Linked DNA regions of Corallococcus sp. EGB. The protein of the gene in region 2 interacts with the protein of the main gene of each other region in a pairwise test. Links are inferred from orthologs where the notes say so. Each region holds a gene or a part of one and is shown on either strand. Other genes may lie near its edges. The genes, in order: rlmB and tsaE.

Region 1 (3,132 bases), 1.6 Mb from region 2 along the record:
GGCCAGGAGAAGCACGGCGTGATGGTCTGCGAAAGCCTCCAGTCGCTGGAGGCCGCGCTCGAGGCGGTGCTCGGCCTGGGGCACAACCTCGTCATGCAGGAGTACGTGCGGAGCACCGGCCAGGACGTGCGCGTCCTCGTGGTGGGCGGCGAGGCCATCGCCGGGGTGCTGCGCAAGCCGCGTCCCGGCCGTCTCTCGCACACGCTCAACCGGGGCGCCCGGCTGGAGGCCCTGCCGCTGTCCCCCAGCCATCGCGACATGGCGGAGAAGGTCGCCCGGCTCGTGGGCCTGGAGGTGGCCGCGGTGGACATCCTGGACGTCCAGGGGCACCCCAAGGTCTTCGAGGTGAACAGCTCGCCCGCGCTCCTGGAGATGGAGGCCGCGACGGGGATGGACCTGGCCACGCCCATCATCCAGCGGGCGGAGGCCCTCGTCGCCGGCGCCGCCCCCGTCTGGACCGCCGCCCTGGAGACGCCCCAGTCCCTGCCTCCGCCACCGGGGCGCAAGGGCACCGTGAAGGTGAGCGCGCCGCGGAGTTAGAAGAGAAAGCGCTCCCCGAGCGTCCGAAGCCCCGGTATACGAACGCCGCCTTCCTGGAGACACCCATGCCCAGCTCCCGCCGCCTCACGACCCTGGCCCCCCTGCTGCTGACGCTCGTCGGCGCGCCGGTGCTGGCCCAGGACGTGGACCCCGCCACCCTCTACGAAGTCACCACCGAGGGGACGTCGACGCAGGTGAAGGCGGGAGGGCAGGGCACGTTCATGCTCGCCATCAAGTCGAAGCCCGGCGCCCACGTCTCCGACGAAGCCCCGCTGAAGCTGGAGCTGAAGGGCACGCAGCTGACGCCCGCCCAGAAGACGCTGACGCGTGACCAGTCCGTGGCGAAGAAGGCCGCCGGCCAGCAGTTCGTGGATCCGCGCTTCGAGGTCCCCTTCACCGCGATGTCCGCCGGCAAGGGCACGCTGGACGCCACGCTGACCTTCTTCATCTGCACGGAGAAGATCTGCGCCCGTCAGAAGAAGTCCTTCTCGCTGCCCGTGGAGGTCCAGTAGTCCCCATGCGCGAGCGCTCCTCGAAGCCTTCTGGGGGTGAACGCGGCGGCCACGAAGCCCCGCGTTACGTCCATGGTGTCAACCCCGTGCTGGAAGCCCTGCGTGCCCACCCCGACGCGGTGGAGCGCCTCTTCATCGTCGACGGGCAGGTCGGCGCCAAGGCCGCGGGCGAGCTGCTCAGCCGCGCGCGCGACGCGGGCGTCCGGGTGGAGAAGGTCGGCCGCGAGCGGCTGGCCGCGATGGCGGATGGCGGCGTGCACCAGGGCGTGGTCGCCGAGCTGCGCGGCTTCCAGTACGTCGAGCTGGAGGACGTGCTCGACGCCGCGAAGGCCAAGGGGCAGCCCGCGCTCGTCGTCGTGCTGGACGGCATCCAGGATCCGCACAACCTGGGCGCCATCATCCGCTCGGCCCACGCGCTCGGGGCCCACGGCGTCGTCTTCGCCAAGGACCGGGCCGTGCAGGTGACGGGCACGGTGGCCAAGGCCTCCGCGGGCGCCGTCGAGTACTGCCCCATCGCGCGCGTCACCAACATCTCCCGCGCCCTGGAGGAGCTGAAGGAAGCGGGCCTCTGGGTCGCGGCCGCGGACGTGGAGGGCTCCGAGCCCCTGTGGAGCGCCCGTCTGGACGGGCCCCTGGCGCTGGTGGTGGGCGCCGAGGGGGCGGGCGTGAGGGAGGGCGTCCTCAAGCACTGCGACTTCCGCCTCCGGATTCCCATGGGAGGTCAGGTCGGTTCATTGAATGCGTCGGTTTCCGCCGCGATTCTGCTATACGAAGTCGCACGTCAGCGGGGCCGTCCTTCCCGCTGAAACCCCGGATCAATCTCCTTGACTTGGAGAGTGGGGGCTTCTAAAAGGTCGCGCCTCTCAAGTCGCTGCCGGGTGGTTGACGGTCCGCCCGGGATGAGGTAGGGCGGGGCAGTTGCTGGATGGATGCCGGTGTAGCTCAGTCGGTAGAGCAACTGATTTGTAATCAGTAGGTCGCGGGTTCAAATCCCGCCGCCGGCCAGGTAGGACGGGCCGCGGATAAGGGCCCGGGACGCAGCAAGATGGTGTAGAGAGCAGCGCGCAGGACCACAAGCGAATATCTGGAGAGATGCCCGAGCGGCCAAAGGGAGCAGACTGTAAATCTGCCGGCTCTACGCCTACGGTGGTTCGAATCCACCTCTCTCCACTCGGCAATGCGGGAATAGCTCAGTTGGTAGAGCGTCAGCCTTCCAAGCTGAATGTCGTGGGTTCGAATCCCATTTCCCGCTCCAACCGTTGTAGTGCATCGCCAAGCCCTGATAGCTCAGTTGGCAGAGCGCATCCTTGGTAAGGATGAGGTCACCAGTTCAATCCTGGTTCAGGGCTCCATTTTTCGAGGAGTGTCATGTCCAAGGAAAAGTTCGATCGCAGCCTGCCCCACGTGAACATCGGAACGATTGGGCACGTGGACCACGGCAAGACGTCGCTGACGGCGGCCATCACGAAGGTGCTGGCGAAGACGGGCGGCGCCACGTTCCTGGCGTACGACCAGATTGACAAGGCGCCGGAAGAGCGCGAGCGCGGCATCACCATCTCCACGGCGCACGTGGAGTACAAGACGAAGAACCGGCACTACGCGCACGTCGACTGCCCGGGGCACGCCGACTACGTGAAGAACATGATTACGGGCGCGGCGCAGATGGACGGCGCCATCCTGGTGGTGTCGGCGGCGGACGGCCCGATGCCGCAGACGCGCGAGCACATCCTGCTGGCGCGGCAGGTGGGCGTGCCCTACATCGTGGTCTTCCTGAACAAGGTGGACCTGCTGGACGACCCCGAGCTGCGCGAGCTCGTGGAGATGGAGGTGCGCGACCTGCTGAAGAAGTACGAGTTCCCGGGCGACACCATCCCCATCGTCCCCGGCTCCGCGGTGAAGGCGCTGGAGGGTGACACCAGCGACATCGGCGAGCCGGCCATCCTGAAGCTGATGGAGGCGGTGGACAGCTACATCCCGACGCCGCAGCGCGCGACGGACAAGCCCTTCCTGATGCCGGTGGAAGACGTCTTCTCCATCGCCGGCCGCGGGACGGTGGCGACGGGCCGCGTGGAGCGTGGCG
Region 2 (3,309 bases):
CGGAGGACAGCGCCTTCACCGTGGACGAGTCACGCCGGCTGCTCACCGCCGCGAAGGCGCTGGGACTCACGCCGCGGCTCCACGCGGATCAGCTCACCGCGTGCGGTGCGTCCGCCCTGGCCGCGGAGGTGGGCGCCGCCAGCGCGGACCACCTGGAGCAGGTGACGGACGAGGGCATCCGCGCGCTCGCCGCCGCGAACGTCACCGCCGTGCTCGTGCCCACCTCCACCCTCTTCCTGCGCATGCGCCCCTACGCGCCCGGCCGGAAGCTGCGCGATGCGGGCGTCAATATTGCTTTGGGTTCAAACGTGAATCCGGGCTCCTCCATGACGGAGAACCTGGCGTTGGTGCTGGGGCTCGCCTGCCTGGAGAACGGCCTGTCGGCCGCGGAGGCCTACTGGGCCGCCACGCGAGGCGCCGCGCAATGCTTGGGGTTGCAACGGCAGGGACGTCTGGCCGTGGGTGACGCAGGCGACCTGGTGCTGTTCGCCTGTAGCAGCTACCGGCACCTGCCTTATCATCTGGGTGTCAGTCACGCGCGAGTGGTGGTGAAGGGTGGACGTGTGGTGTTTCGCGCGCGAATGAATCACTGCCCCTGAGTGGGTGCCGCTGAACAGCTGGCATCAGACAAGGGGGCAAGAGGAACTTCCGTCGTGGGCCGGCCGTTGTAGAGATCAGCTGCCACCATGTGCCGATTATTTGGTTTCAGGAGTGCTGTTCCCGCTGCTGTCCACACCGCCCTGGTCACGGAGAGGAATTCCCTCCTCATCCAGTCGCGTGAGCACAAGGACGGCTGGGGTATCGCTTCATACGGAGTGGATGCCTCGCCGCTCGTCGCACATGGCGTGGGTCCCGCGCACAGCGACCCCGACTTCGAGCGTGTATCGAGCCAGGTCTCCGCGCGGACCGTCGTGGCGCACATCCGCCTGGCGAGCGTGGGGGCGGTGGAGCTGCGCAACTCCCACCCGTTCCACTACGGCCGCTGGTCCTTCGTGCACAACGGCACGCTGCGCGAGTTCGCGAAGCACAAGGCCGCCGTGGAAGCGCTCATCCACCCGGAGCTGCGCGTCAACATCAAGGGCACCACGGACAGCGAGCGCTGCTTCTATTTGTTCCTGTCGCGGCTGTCGGCGCGCGGGCCACTCGACGGCACGGTGAGCGTGGAGGCGCTGGCGCAGGCGCTCTCGGAGACGATGACGCTGGTGTCCACGCTGACGGACGTGCCGGGAAGCCGCGAGCCGAAGGACCGCTCCGCGATGAACTTCCTCGTCACGGACGGCGAGGCGATGGTGGCCACGCGCCGCAACCGCACGCTCTTCATCTCCTCCGGCATCAGCGGCTGCCCGGAAGCGCTGCGCGGACAGAGCACGCGCGTGCCGCTGCAGCAGTTCCTCGTCGCCAGCGAGTCGCTGTGCGGCGGGCCGCACTGGGTGCCCGTGGATGAAGAGGACGTGGTGGGCGTGGACTCGCGGCTCGTGTTCCACCGCTGGAAGGTGCAGACGCTGGCGGACGGCGTGCTGAACCCGCGGCAGGCAGCGCATCACGCCGCGGGCTGAGGGCTCAGCCCAGCCACGCGTCGAGCAAGGCAGCGGGACGCGCGCCGAAGGCCTCCACGTCGAGGCTCCGCGCGTCCTCACCCTCATGGCGGAGCGTGACGCGCAGGAAGTCGCGTGGCGCGGCCTGGGGGATGCGGTCCAGCCACTCCACCAGCATCGCGTGGTCGCCGCCCACCAGGTCCAGGAGCCCGGTGGCGTACAGCTCGTCGTAGTCCGTCAGGCGGTACAGGTCCGCGTGGTACAGCGGGATGCGGCCCGCATATGGGTACACGATGGCGAACGTGGGGCTGGCCACCTCGGACTGCGCGACGCCCGCCCCTTCCGCCACGCCGCGAACCAGGTGCGTCTTGCCCGCGCCCAGGTCGCCAATCAGCCCCACGAAGTCCCCCGGCTGGAGCAGCTGCCCCAGCTTCACGCCCAGCCGGTGCGTCTCCTCCGGAGACGGAGACACGAGCCGCCGCGAGCGCGTGGGCTGCTGCTCCGCGCCGCTCACCGCTCCCACCGCGTCCAGACGTGGCCCAGGCCCGGCAGCAGGTCCGTGGCGATGAGCCCCATCAGCCCGCGCTGCCGGGCCATCAGGTCGCCCGCGAGCCCGTGCGCGTAGACGGCCGTCCACGCGGCCTTGGGCAGCGGGATGCCCTGCGCGAGCAGCGCGCCGCACACGCCCGACAGCACGTCACCCGTGCCGCCGGTGGCCATGCCCGCGTTGCCCGTGGGGTTGATGAACACGCGCCCGCCCGCCTCCGCGATGAGCGTGCGCGAGCCCTTGAGCACCACCGTCACGTTGAGCGACGTGGCGAGGTTGAGCGCCACGCCCACGCGGTGCGCCTGCACGTCCTTCGTCGTCCGGCCCCACAGCCGCGCCATCTCTCCAGGGTGCGGCGTGAGCAGCACGGGCCCCCTGGCCTGCCGCAGCACCTTGAGGTCCTCCGCGACGGCGTTGAGCGCGTCCGCGTCCAGCACCGCGGGCACCTCCACCGCGGCCAGCAGGTCGCCAATCAGCGCGCCCGTCTCCGGCCCTCGGGGGATGCCCGGCCCCATCACCAGCGCGTCCTTGCCCTCCAGCGCGGACTTGAGGGCCTCCAGGTCGCCCTTCCCCAGCGGGCCCTCACCGGGCAGCGGAATGCCCATGATCTCCGGTGAGTGCGCCATCACCCACGTCAGCGCCTCCGGACGCGTTGCCACCGTGACGAGCCCCGCTCCGCTGCGCAGCGCGGCCAGGGCGACCATCGCCGCGGCGCCCGTCTTGCCCGGGCTGCCCGCCACCACCAGCACATGGCCGTAGGTGCCCTTGTGCGAATCCGCGCGGCGCTTGGGCAGGGCCTCGCGGGCATCCTTCTCCTCCACGCGGAACAGCTCCGCGCCGGACACCGCGCGCGAGGACTCGCCCCCCAGCCCGATATCCACCCGCCGCACGTCGCCGCACAGCGACGCGCCGGGCTCCAGCTCATGCGCGGGCTTCACGAAGCCGAAGGCCACCGTGACGTCCGCCTCCACGCACGGAGAGAAGGGCTCCGCCGTGTCGCTCTGGAGGCCGGACGGCACGTCCGCGGCCACCACCTTCGCCCCCGCGCGCCGCCACCGCGCCACGGTGCCAATGGCATCCGCGAACGCCCCCTCCGGCGCGCGCTTCAGGCCCGTGCCGAAGAGGGCATCCACCACCACGTCGCCCGGGCCCGCCTCCGGCAGCGCCTCGAAGGCGCGGGGCGACTCACCGAAGCCCTCCAGCGCCTGGAGGTTGCGCTTCGCCTCC

The links.
Region 1: the proteins of tsaE (region 2) and rlmB interact in binary tests that used the Escherichia coli proteins (3 or more experiments, as listed by UniProt). The link is inferred for Corallococcus sp. EGB from one-to-one orthologs.

What each region holds. Positions count from the first base shown.
Region 1 is NZ_CP079946.1:5,890,987-5,894,118, reverse strand. The notes cover bases 135-2,957. They hold rlmB (23S rRNA (guanosine(2251)-2'-O)-methyltransferase RlmB), read left to right. Parts: upstream 135-1,057; coding sequence 1,058-1,858; downstream 1,859-2,957. Other genes in these bases: tuf (elongation factor Tu), read left to right, coding at 2,421-2,957; KYK13_RS24210 (hypothetical protein), read left to right, coding at 606-1,052; KYK13_RS24215 (RimK family alpha-L-glutamate ligase), read left to right, coding at 135-540. Also shown: more of KYK13_RS24215, read left to right, coding at 1-134; more of tuf, read left to right, coding at 2,958-3,132. UniProt on the Escherichia coli protein: Specifically methylates the ribose of guanosine 2251 in 23S rRNA.
Region 2 is NZ_CP079946.1:4,309,265-4,312,573, reverse strand. What follows is about bases 310-3,309. They hold tsaE (tRNA (adenosine(37)-N6)-threonylcarbamoyltransferase complex ATPase subunit type 1 TsaE), read right to left. Parts: upstream 2,059-3,309; coding sequence 1,561-2,058; downstream 310-1,560. Other genes in these bases: KYK13_RS18190 (NAD(P)H-hydrate dehydratase), read right to left, coding at 2,046-3,309; KYK13_RS18200 (class II glutamine amidotransferase), read left to right, coding at 687-1,556; hutI (imidazolonepropionase), read left to right, coding at 310-599. In the rest of the region: more of hutI, read left to right, coding at 1-309. UniProt on the Escherichia coli protein: Required for the formation of a threonylcarbamoyl group on adenosine at position 37 (t(6)A37) in tRNAs that read codons beginning with adenine.